Linked DNA regions of Sinorhizobium sp. BG8. The protein of the gene in region 1 binds, or shares a complex with, the protein of each later gene. Links are inferred from orthologs where the notes say so. Each region holds a gene or a part of one and is shown on either strand. Other genes may lie near its edges.

Region 1 (5,998 bases):
GACCGGCAATACTCTTGCGCATACTTCGAGACACCGGACCAAAGCCTTGATGATGCCCAGCTGGCGAAGAAGCGGCACATCGCAGCCAAGCTGCTGATGGGCCGGCCCGGGCTCTCGGTGCTCGACATCGGCAGTGGCTGGGGCGGCATGGCGCTCTATCTCGCGCGCTACCTCGGGGCGAAGGTCACCGGCGTTACGCTTTCCAACGAACAGTTCGCGATTTCGACGGCCCGGGCAAAGGCCGAGGGACTTTCGAATGACGTGCACTTCCTCCTCGAGGACTATCGCAACGCGCCGAACACCTACGACCGGATCGTGTCCGTCGGAATGTTCGAACATGTCGGGCGACCGAACTACCTGACCTATTTCAAGAAGTGCAGCGCCCTCCTCCGGCGGGACGGGGTGATGGTGCTGCACACGATCGGGCGGACGGACCGTCCCACCTCGAACAATCCGTTCATCGAAAAGTACATATTCCCGGGTGGATACATTCCCGCACTTTCCGAGGTGATGCGGGCGGTGGAGAAATCCGGCCTCGGCGTGACCGACATCGAGATCCTGCGCATCCACTATGCCGAGACGCTCCGGCACTGGCGCGAGCGCTTCATGGCCCAGCGCGACAAGGCGAAGGAGCTCTACGACGAAGCGTTCTGCAGGATCTGGGAGTTCTATCTAGCCGCCTCGGAGAGCGCCTTCCGCTGGCAGAACCTCGTCATCTTCCAGCTTCAGATCGCCCACGACCCGACAGTCGTTCCCCTGACCCGGAACTATCTGGAGAGCGGCGAGAATTGCCTCAAGGCGCGCGAATCGGATGGCCGAGGACAGTCGCCCGGGGCTCGCAAGTTCCCGCATGAGGCGTCTTTCTGAGACAACCCGCCAGATCCGCCGGGTCGACGTCAAGACCCCGGGCGATGCGCCGGGCCGCCGGCCGGTGAATTCACCGCCACTGTGGATTTTCTGCAATCCGCCCCCTGTGGAAAAGTCTAAGACAGTGCCCAAACGCGGCAAGCCTCCGGACCTAGTCACGGCGACGTCCCCGAAGGTCTTGACCGGGACGGCCGAAAGGCAGAAACCAACCTCCTTCAAAGCATAGTGGGAGAGATTCGGCATCATGAACGATGTTGTGCGAAAGCTTGCCAGCCAGGGCCGTGACAACGCCGAGCCACACCATCGCGAGGCACCGGGCAACATCGAAGCCGAACAGGCGCTGCTCGGGGCCATCCTCGTCAACAACGACGCCTACTACCGCGTGTCGGACTTCCTGAAGCCGAGCCATTTCCATGAGCCGCTGCACAGGAAGATCTTCGAGCTCGCCGGCGACACCATACGCATGGGCAAGATCGCGACCACCATCACGCTCAAGACCCACCTGCCCTCGGACTCCAAGGTCGGAGACCTGACGATCCCGCAATATCTCGCACGCCTCGCTTCCGAAGCGGTGACGATCATCAACGCGGAAGACTACGGCAGGGCCATCTACGACCTGGCTCTGCGCCGCTCGCTGATCACCATCGGCGAGGATATGGTCAACATCGCCTTCGACGCGCCGCTGGACATGCCGCCGCAGAACCAGATCGAGGACGCCGAGCGCAGGCTGTTCGAGCTTGCCGAGACTGGCCGCTATGACGGGGGATTCCAGTCCTTCAACGATGCGGTCGCGCTCGCCATCGACATGGCCGGTGCCGCGTTCGAACGTGATGGCAGCCTTTCGGGCATCTCCACCGGCATACAATCGCTTGACGCCCGCATGGGCGGCCTTCAGCGCTCCGACCTTATCGTGCTTGCAGGACGTCCCGGCATGGGCAAGACGTCGCTCGCAACCAACATCGCCTACAACATAGCGGCCGCCTACGAGCCCGAAATCCAGGCCGACGGTTCGTTCAAGGCGAAGAACGGCGGCGTGGTCGGCTTCTACTCGCTTGAAATGTCGTCTGAGCAGCTCGCCACCCGTATCATCTCGGAGCAGACCGAAGTCTCCTCCTCCAAGATCCGCCGCGGCGACATCTCGGAAGCAGACTTCGAAAAGCTCGTCGCCTGCTCGCAGATGATGCAGAAGGTGCCGCTTTTCATCGATCAGACCGGTGGTATCTCCATCGCCCAGCTCTCCGCGCGAGCCCGCCGCCTGAAACGTCAGCGCGGTCTGGATTGCCTGGTGGTGGACTACATCCAGCTGATGACCGGCTCGGGCAAGTCGAACGAAAACCGCGTGCAGGAAATCACCCAGATCACCACCGGCCTGAAGGCTCTCGGCAAGGAGCTGAACGTGCCGATCATCGCGCTTTCCCAGCTGTCGCGTCAGGTGGAAAACCGCGAGGACAAGCGGCCCCAGCTTTCCGACCTTCGTGAATCCGGCTCGATCGAACAGGACGCCGACGTGGTGCTGTTCGTGTTCCGCGAAGAATACTACGTGAAGAACCTCGAACCTCGGGACGAGTTCGACCCTAAGTACGAAGAGTGGAAGATGCAGTTCGAGAAGGTGAAGGGGACGGCCGACGTCATCATCGCCAAGCAGCGTCACGGACCTACCGGAACGGTGAAGCTCGCCTTCCAGTCCGAATACACGCGCTTCACCGATCTCGCCGATCCCTCCTTCACCCAGTACGAGCACTGAGCGACCGGCGACCGGCCATTCGAGGCGCGGCGCGCTGGAGCGCGTTGCGCCTCACCAGTTTCAACGCGTTCTAGAGACCCGCCGCGCGCAAGGCCGCGACGGAGACGACGCCAAGGGCCGCGGCCGCGAGCATGGGCAGGCGCAGCGCCGCAAGTGCGGTAATGGCGCATCCAATTGTCTCGACCAGCCCCGTCGCGAGCGCAGTCGGCGCGACGACGGAGATCAGTACGGCGGGCGGAATCGACTCGATCGCCTTGCGTCCGCGATCGCCGAGTGCCACGTGGCGGACCAGAACGAGGCCAGCAAGGCGCATCATCATCGTCGCGACGGCCATGGCGAGGATGGCAAGGAGCGTGTGGGGATCGAGCGTCATGCGTGCACCTCCTTGCGCGCCGGGCGGTTTGCAACGACGGCGGTGATCACGCCCGCGACGGCACCGGCGGCGATATACCAGACGCCGGGTACGAAATGCTGGACAACCACGGCGGTCATCGCGCTCGCCAGCAGGATGGCGCCGGTCTCCCTGCCCTTCCAGAATCCCATCACGAGCACGATGAAGACGGCGGGAAACGCGAAATCGAGTCCGAGCGCCACGGGATCGCCGAGAAATGCGCCGAGCGAGGCACCAAGCAGGGTCGATGCGACCCAGCTGGCGTAGAAGGGCACGGCAAGGCCCGCAAACCATGCCGGCGTCAGCCGCGCCCTGCCCGCGCGGAACTCCGCCATGGCCCAGATCTCGTCGGCCAGCAGCAGCATGGACAAGGCTTTTCCGGTGGGCGAGAAAGCCTCCATCTTCGTGGCAATGGACGCGCTCATCAGCACATGGCGAAGGTTGATCAGCAGTGCGGCGAGGCCGACGCCGGCCCAGGGGGCCGGGTGGGTCCAGATGTCCATCGCCACGAACTGCGACCCGCCTGCAAAGACCAGCGCGCTCATTACCGTCGCCTCCAGCGGCGACAGCCCCTTGGTCGCGGCGACCGTTCCGAAAACGAGCCCGATCGGCACCACGGCGGCGATGAGCGGAGCGATAGCTCGCAGCCCGCCCATGAATTCATCGCGTTTCCCGCCCGTAAGCATCTTCCTCGTCCCCGTTGAAAGAGGCGCGTGATAGCGCGGTCAATCCAACCGATCTTGAACGAAAGTGATTATCTCGCCCGATATTGCCCGGGCGTGAGGCCGGTGCGGGCCTTGAAATGCCGGGTGAAATGCGCCTGGTCGGCGAAGCCGCATTCGAAGGCCACCTCCGCCGGCGGACAACCCGTCTGCAAAAGCTTGCGTGCCTCCCGGATGCGCTTGTCGGTCAGGAAGGCGTGCGGCGTGATGTGGAATTCCTTGCGGAAGGCGCGGATCAGGTGGGCCCGGCTGAGGCCAGCCACCTTTGCCAGTTCCTCCAGGCCGATATCGGTCGCGTAGTTCTCGACAAGATAGTCGCGCGCCAGAAAGACCGCGGTGCGCTCCTTTGTATCGACGGGCGCGAGGATAAGACTGCCATGGCGCTCGAACATGGCTGCGAGCACCGAGAACATGCTTTCGTCGGCCTCCAGTGCCCCGGTCTTTTCCTCCAGTGTGCGGTGGGCGCGGTTGAATGCCTTGGCAAGCACCGGATCACGCAACAGCTGCTTCGAGAAGGCGGGCGATGCATGGAACGCGTGGCCGGAGACATCTTCCAGGATCTCGCGGAAGAGATCTACGGACGGGTAGATCATCCGGTAGCGGTAACCCTCACCGCCCGGCACGCCGTCGTGAATCTCACCGGGATTGATCAGATAGAGGTCGCCCGGACCGGAGCATTCGCGCTCGCCCCTGATCGTCGCGATCTGGTTGCCGCTTTCGATAGCGCCGATGCTGAATGTGTCATGGGCGTGCGGAGCGAACTCGTGCGTGATGAAGGTCGCGGACAGGCATTCCATGCCGCCGAACCGCTCGTCCCTCCAGAAACGAGTGCTTTCGGCGCCGGCAAGCGGCATCGCCTGGGTCGCCTGCTGTTGAGACACATTCTGCATGCTGCCCACTATAGCCGTCTGAAGGTAGGCTGTATTGAACAAAAGTGACGACGGCTATTGCCGGAGCGAGGCGACGTTGCAGGTATTGGCAATGACGGCCATCGCGGCGCGGCCCCGATGAACCTGCTCGGCATCCATCATCGCAAAATCGATGCGGTCGCGGCATTCCGGTTCGGCGTTCCCCTCATGACCCAATGCGAAGCGGCTCGCACAGTAGAGCCCCGTACCCGTCAGCACGACCTGCTGCGCCCGAGGGTCGAGAACCGGAATCGGATCGCGTTCTGCGATGAGGTCGTCGACCGACGCGTAGGCGACGGCGGAAGTGATTGCCGAAAGCCCCGTCGTAGCAACGAAGAGCGACGCCCATTTTCCCGGAAACTGGAGCGCGGCGAAGGTGCGCGCAACGCAGGGATCGCCGCCGAGCTCCAGCCGGGTGACAAGGCGGGGAGCCTTTGGGTCGTCCGCGATCGAGTAGTAGATGTCCGCACTGCCGTCCTCGTCGGGCTTCTGCCCGCCGGACGAGAGCTCGAGGAGTACGGCAAAGGCGTCCCTCATGGCACGGGAGGTTTCAGTCCTCTCCTCGGCCATCGGCTGCCGCGGCCACAGCACAAGCATCGCCAGAAGAAAGATCGCACTGCACTTACGCATGTAGGTTCTCCCTGCTTGTGCCCTTCGGTCCGGTGCAGACGGCCGGCCGGGACATGCTCCAGGCTGTGCATCGTCGACGACGACGGTGCATATTGCAGCTCATTCCTCCAGCCTGTATCTCAAAGCAATGAACAAAAACCACCTCGACCGCCGTCACGCCTTGCCAATCGCCGGCGAGGACCATGCCCGCCTCACGATCGACCTCGGCGCGCTCGCTTCGAACTGGCGATCGATGTCACGGCGCTCGGGCGCGGCACGGACAGCCGCGGTCCTGAAGGCGAATGCCTATGGCATAGGGCTGGAAAGTGCTGCCCGCACCCTGTTTGCGGCCGGCGCGAGGGACTTCTTCGTCGCAAGCCCCGCCGAGGGCGCGACCCTGCGCCCCATCGTGCCCGACGGCCGTATCTTCGTGCTTTCCGGCATGTGGGCCGGATCCGAAAGGCTGTTCTTCGAGAACGACCTCGTGCCGGTCATTTCGTCCGAGGAACAGCTAGCCATCTTCATGGCGGCGATCGCAGATCGCAGCGACCACCCCTGCGCCCTGCAGATCGACACCGGAATGAACCGGCTGGGGCTCACCGTCGCTGATGCAACGGCGCTCGCAACGGACCCCGCGCGTCCGGCCAGCTTCTCGCCCGTGCTGGTCATGAGCCACCTCGCCTGTGCGGACGACCCCGCCCACAGTATGAACCGCACGCAACTCGATCTCTTCAGGCTGGCAACGGCCGCCTTTGAC
Region 2 (5,146 bases), 1.7 Mb from region 1 along the record:
GGCAGCCGTCCACGCCATTCTCGATGCCTCCCTGCTCTGCCACGTGGCCTATGTGATCGACGGGCAGCCCTATTGCACGCCGACCATCTTCTGGCGCGAGGGCGAGATGCTCTACTGGCATGGATCGTCGGCAAGCCGCATGCTCAGGCACCTGAAACAGGGAACGCCGGCCAGCCTGACCGTATCCCACCTCGACGGCCTGGTCCTGGCGCGTGCCGGCTTCAACCACTCGGCCAACTATCGTTCGGCGATGTGCTTCGGCGTGGCGCGCATCATCGATGATCCGCAGGAGAAGGCCGAAGCTATCCGCGGCGTCGTGGATCGCTTCTATCCGGGACGAAGCTCCACCCTGCGCCCCGTCACGACCCAGGAGGTCAAGGCGACAACGGTCATCGGCATGCACATCGACGAAGCCTCGGCAAAGGTCCGGGCCAAAGGCGTTGGCGACAACGAGGAAGATTACGGCCATCCGGTCTGGGCCGGGGTCATCCCGGTCAGGACCATCGTCGGCGAGCCGCAGGTGTGTCCCCGCCTCGTAGACGGCGTCGCCCCGCCGGATCTCTTCTCGCTTTATCAACCCGGCGAAACACTCGACCAGGCACTCTCGGAGGCGCAGAGCATCTACGAGCGCGAGGCAACCGCCTGAAGGGTGGCACAGTGATCCGGACGGAAAGCCGCTATTTCTTCGGGAACATGAAAACCAGGGCGGCCCTCAGGCCCCATTCCGGGCCGCCGGGCGGTGCGTCGGCATAGTATCTGACGCCGAACTGCAGGCTGACCGGCTGGGTTCCGAAATGCGTCACCTGCGCGAACATCAGGTTGATCGGCACCGTCCATTCGGAATGCTCCCAGTCGTAGGTCGATTCCGTGTTGAGCGTCACGGAACGTCCGTGCCCAAGTGCATAGGAAACGAACGGCTGCAGGAAGGTCTGGTTGACGTCCTCGCGGTCGCCGTCACCGGCGACCGACCAGATGTGGTTCGCAAGCCCGCCGACCGTCCATGGACCATGCTGGACGAGAGCGACACCTGTCGGGCCCAGCCCGAACTTGCCGGTGCCGAGCGCGTCGTCCGAGGCGGTTGGAATAAGAAAAGCCGGCCCGAGCCCCCAGATCAATCCTCCGGGACCGGGCTGGCTCGGGCTGAAAAAGAAGCTCTGGGTGATGTCGCCAAGCCCGAAGAGATCGCTGTCACCCGGAATGTAGTCGCGGTAGGAGATCGGCAGTATCGTCCTCGAGATGATGTTCCATTCATCGTTGAGCTCGATCGGTACGACCGGCTGGAAGTTCATCGTATAGGCAAAGCCGTCATCATCAGGACCGGCACCGAAATCGAAATTGCTCTGGAACGGGACACTGATGAGGGACGCAACCGGATTGGAGAGCTGCTTCGACAGCGCGTCTGCGTCCGCTTGCTGCGCGAGCGCAGCTCCGGCCGTGGAGAGCAGCGGTCCGAATGCGGCAAGAATCTTGGCAATTCCCGGGAAATTCATCAGCTTTTCCCTCCACCTTTCCGGAAATATTGCACGAGGCCGGCGATTCGACCAGACGAGCCCCTGGTTCCGTGGTGGCGCGGATAACAGCGCGGTTTGCTTCCCCGCTGTGCCCGTGGAAAGATGTCTCGCATCGACCGATCGTTTCCGATTCGAGCCGTCAGTACCTTGGAGGCATGTTTGACCAGCATTTCCGACGTCAGCGAGGCCTTGAGGATCCCGACCTTCGAGGATGTGAAGGCCGCCCGTGAACGCATATTCGGTTTCGCCCACCGCACGCCGGTCCTGACCTCCCGGACGGCCGACGAACAGGCGTCCGCCAGCTTGTTCTTCAAGGCGGAGAACCTGCAACGCGTCGGCGCCTTCAAGTTTCGCGGCGCCTACAACGCAATAGCAGCCCTCGACGCAAGCGCGCGGCAAAGAGGCGTCATCGCCTTCTCCTCGGGCAATCACGCCCAGGCAATCGCCTATGCCGCGAAGCTGCAGGGGGCTCCGGCGACGATCGTCATGCCGAGTGACGCCCCGGCGATCAAGATAGCCGCCACGAGGGGCTATGGCGCGGAAGTCGTGTTCTACGACCGCTATACGGAGGATCGCGAGGCAATAGGTCGGAGACTTGCGGCCGAGCGGGGAGCCTCCCTCATTCCCCCCTACGACCACCCGGACGTGATCGCCGGACAGGGCACTGCCGTCATGGAACTGATCGAGGAGGTGGGAGAACTCGACCTTGTCGTCGTGCCGCTCGGCGGAGGCGGCCTGCTCGCCGGCAGCGCGCTCAGCGTGACGGCTCTCCTCCCCGATTGCACGATCATCGGCGTCGAGCCCGAAGCTGGCAACGACGGCCAGCAATCCCTGCGCAAGGGCGAGGTCATCCGTATCCCCGTGCCCAAATCCATCGCCGACGGCGCTCTGACGCCGAGTGTCGGCAACTGCAATTTTCCGATCCTCAAACGCGATGTCGACGATATCGTCACTGCCAGCGATGCCGAACTCGTCGCAACCATGCGCTTTTTTGCCGAACGCATGAAGATCATCGTGGAGCCGACGGGCTGTCTCGCAGCGGCGGCCGTGCTGCAAGGAACGATCCCCTGTGCCGGAAAGCGGGTCGGCATCGTGCTGAGCGGCGGAAATGTGGACCTGGCGACGTTCAGCGCGCTGGTGGAAGCGCGCTGAATTCCGCGGCAGCAGCGGGGAGCGCTTCGTGCTGCCTGACCGACATCGCGGGAACCGGACAGCCCGTCCTCCGCAAGTCGGCCCCGCGCCGGCGCATCATCCCTTCGCGGGTCCCTTGACCCTGCCGGAAAGGACGCCGAAGCCGTCGATGATCGCTTCCTGGTTCTCGAGCCGCACAGTTTCAAGCTGGACTTCCTGAAGCGCGCGCAGGATTTGCGGAACCCTGTCGTCGTCCCCTTCTTCCGTCGCCTGCGCGAGTTCGCGCTCGAGTTCGCGACGCTGCCAGAGCAACGCCCGTGTGCGCTTGTGCAGTGCCATCGCCTGGAGATAGCCCTCGCGTGCATCCTCCGGCGCGGCTTCCCCCGTTGCCGTCCATATTCTGGAATTGCGGATCTGCTGGTCGAGCCCCTTCAGCATGGCGTCAAAGCCCGCCGCCTCCAGTTCCTCCACCAGCCGCTCGCGGTCGAGCCGCACGCCTGCAGCCGCCGCGATCCCAAGTACGGCGGACCAGAAGCGCTGAAGGTCCCGATTTTCGAATTCGATTGCGGCGATCTCGTCATATTCCTCGAAGAGGATCTGCGGGTGGTTGACGATGGTGAGGGCGAGCACGCTTTCTCTCAGCGCCGGCAGATCCTGCGCGCCGCGCACCAGTGTCGAGCGGGCAAGCCGGTCGGATATGCCGGCGACCGCTGCGCCACCGCGCGCGCCCTGCTGCCCGCGCCCGCCCGGCTGACGCTGTCGGCCACCAAAGCCGCCCCGTTCGCCCACCGGTTGCTGGGCTGGCCGGAAGAAGGCGTTGAGCCGGTCGCGCATGTCCTGCTGATAGTGCCGCCTGACATCCTCGTCCGCGATCACGCCGGTTATCTGCCTGAGGCGCGCCTCGAGTTCGGCGCGGCTTTCCGGCGTCTCGAAGGTGCCGCTGCCGGCCTCCCGCCCCCATATCATGTCGGCAAGCGCGCGGGCATTGGCCAGCACCTTGTCGAACGGGCCCCTTCCCTCATGGCGCACGAGGTCATCCGGATCCTTGCCATCAGGCAGCATCGCGAAGCGGACCGTACGGCCGGGCTTGATGTGCGGCAGCGCCAGATCCGCGGCACGGTTCGCCGCACGGACGCCCGCCCCGTCGCCGTCGAAGCAGAGGACGGGCTGCGGCGTCATCTTCCACAGCAGTTCGAGCTGGTTCTCGGTAAGCGCCGTGCCGAGCGGCGCGACCGCGTTCTCGACGCCCGCCTGATGCAGGGCGATCACGTCCATGTAGCCCTCGACCGCGATGATCGTGCCCGGTCCGCTCGCAGACTGTGCCGCACGCCGGGCTCGGGTGAAATTGTAGAGGACGTTGCCCTTGTGGAAGAGTTCGGTCTCGTTCGAATTCAGGTACTTGGCCGGCGCATCCGGAGACATGGCCCGGCCGCCGAAGGCAATCACCTTCTCGCGCGAAGAAAGGATCGGAAACATGATGCGATCGCGGAAGCGATCGTAGGAAACAGGGATTTCCGGCCCGTGAACGACGAGACCGCAGGCCTCGATGCTTTCCTTGCCGACCCCTTTGCCCGCCAGGAATTCCTTCAGCGCGTTGCGGCTTTCAGGTGCATAGCCGAGCCGGAAGGTTTCGATCGTGCGACCGGTGAGACCGCGATCGCGAAGGTAAGCCCGCGCCCGGGCGCCGTTCGCCGTCTGCAGCTGGTCCTGAAAGAATCGGGTCGCCATCTCCATGACGTCGAGCAGCCCGGTGCGTTCCTTGTCCCGCCGCTCCGCCTGCGGATCGGCCGCCGGCAACGGCACGCCGGCCATGTCGGCGATCGTTTGCACCGCCTCGGGAAAACTCAGCCCCTCGAGTTCGGTCAGAAACCGGAAATGGTCTCCGCTCACGCCGCATCCGAAGCAGTGATAGTTGCCCTTGCGGTCCTGGCAATGGAAGCTCGGGGACTTTTCTCCGTGGAAAGGGCAGCACGCCCAGTAGTCGCCGCGAGACACGTTCGTCTTCTTGCGGTCCCAGGTCACGCGTCTGCCGATCACGTTCGAAATCGGAACGCGGTCACGGATGTCGTCAAGAAAGGCGTTGGAAAAGCGCATGGGTCCCTCGGCAAGCTCATCATATAGACGCGCTGCGGTTCGCTCGCCACCCATTGTCGCGCCGCCCACAGCAATTCACAGGGTGAGAACGTCGCAGGTACCGCATCTGTGAAAGACAACCCTTGATCGAAAGAGCATTCGAGTCTAACTGGGGGCCCACGCACGGTTCCCGTCCGATGGACCAGACAGACATGCCGATTTCCGCCGATACCCTTATCGCAGACGCGCGTTTCTTTCCCACAGTGCAGCAGGGCGCCCGCACACTCCTTGACATATACCGCGAAAATCCGCGGCTGACGGCGATCTTCGGAAGCCAGCAGCGATGGCTGATGGCCCATGGCGGTTTCGGCCTTCATTGCGACCACGATCCGGCCGATCCGGCAAGCGGCCTCTATGCCAGCCGCTTCATC

What was found. Proteins that work in one complex are often made in the same cells at the same time.
Region 2: the proteins of F3Y30_RS10150 (region 1) and dnaG are in contact, whole or in part, in a crystal structure (PDB 2R6A), measured with the Geobacillus stearothermophilus proteins. The link is inferred for Sinorhizobium sp. BG8 from one-to-one orthologs. Residues at the interface, in WP_033016901.1 of Geobacillus stearothermophilus: Ser13, Glu15, Ala16, Gln18, Glu91, Leu92, Asp94, Ala95, Val96, Pro97, Thr98, Ala99, Ala100, Asn101, Tyr104, Tyr105, Ile108; in WP_049624496.1 of Geobacillus stearothermophilus: Lys456, Leu457, Leu458, Pro459, Ala460, Asn463, Ala464, Leu467, Leu535, Leu536, Ile537, Ala538, Gln544, Glu545, Asp548, Tyr549, His552.

What each region holds. Positions count from the first base shown.
Region 1 is NZ_CP044011.1:2,165,436-2,171,433, reverse strand. What follows is about bases 488-3,361. They hold F3Y30_RS10150 (replicative DNA helicase), read left to right. Parts: upstream 488-1,111; coding sequence 1,112-2,611; downstream 2,612-3,361. Other genes in these bases: F3Y30_RS10140 (AzlC family ABC transporter permease), read right to left, coding at 2,981-3,361; F3Y30_RS10145 (AzlD domain-containing protein), read right to left, coding at 2,682-2,984; F3Y30_RS10155 (cyclopropane-fatty-acyl-phospholipid synthase family protein), read left to right, coding at 488-867. Also shown: more of F3Y30_RS10155, read left to right, coding at 1-487; more of F3Y30_RS10140, read right to left, coding at 3,362-3,688; F3Y30_RS10135 (AraC family transcriptional regulator), read right to left, coding at 3,757-4,614; F3Y30_RS10130 (hypothetical protein), read right to left, coding at 4,669-5,262; alr (alanine racemase), read left to right, coding at 5,390-5,998. UniProt on the Escherichia coli protein: The main replicative DNA helicase, it participates in initiation and elongation during chromosome replication. Travels ahead of the DNA replisome, separating dsDNA into templates for DNA synthesis.
Region 2 is NZ_CP044011.1:3,853,342-3,858,487, forward strand. Bases 2,249-5,146 are described here. They hold dnaG (DNA primase), read right to left. Parts: upstream 4,737-5,146; coding sequence 2,760-4,736; downstream 2,249-2,759. Other genes in these bases: F3Y30_RS18065 (threo-3-hydroxy-L-aspartate ammonia-lyase), read left to right, coding at 2,249-2,663; F3Y30_RS18075 (hypothetical protein), read left to right, coding at 4,913-5,146. Outside these bases: F3Y30_RS18055 (pyridoxamine 5'-phosphate oxidase family protein), read left to right, coding at 1-646; F3Y30_RS18060 (transporter), read right to left, coding at 678-1,490; more of F3Y30_RS18065, read left to right, coding at 1,671-2,248. UniProt on the Escherichia coli protein: RNA polymerase that catalyzes the synthesis of short RNA molecules used as primers for DNA polymerase during DNA replication.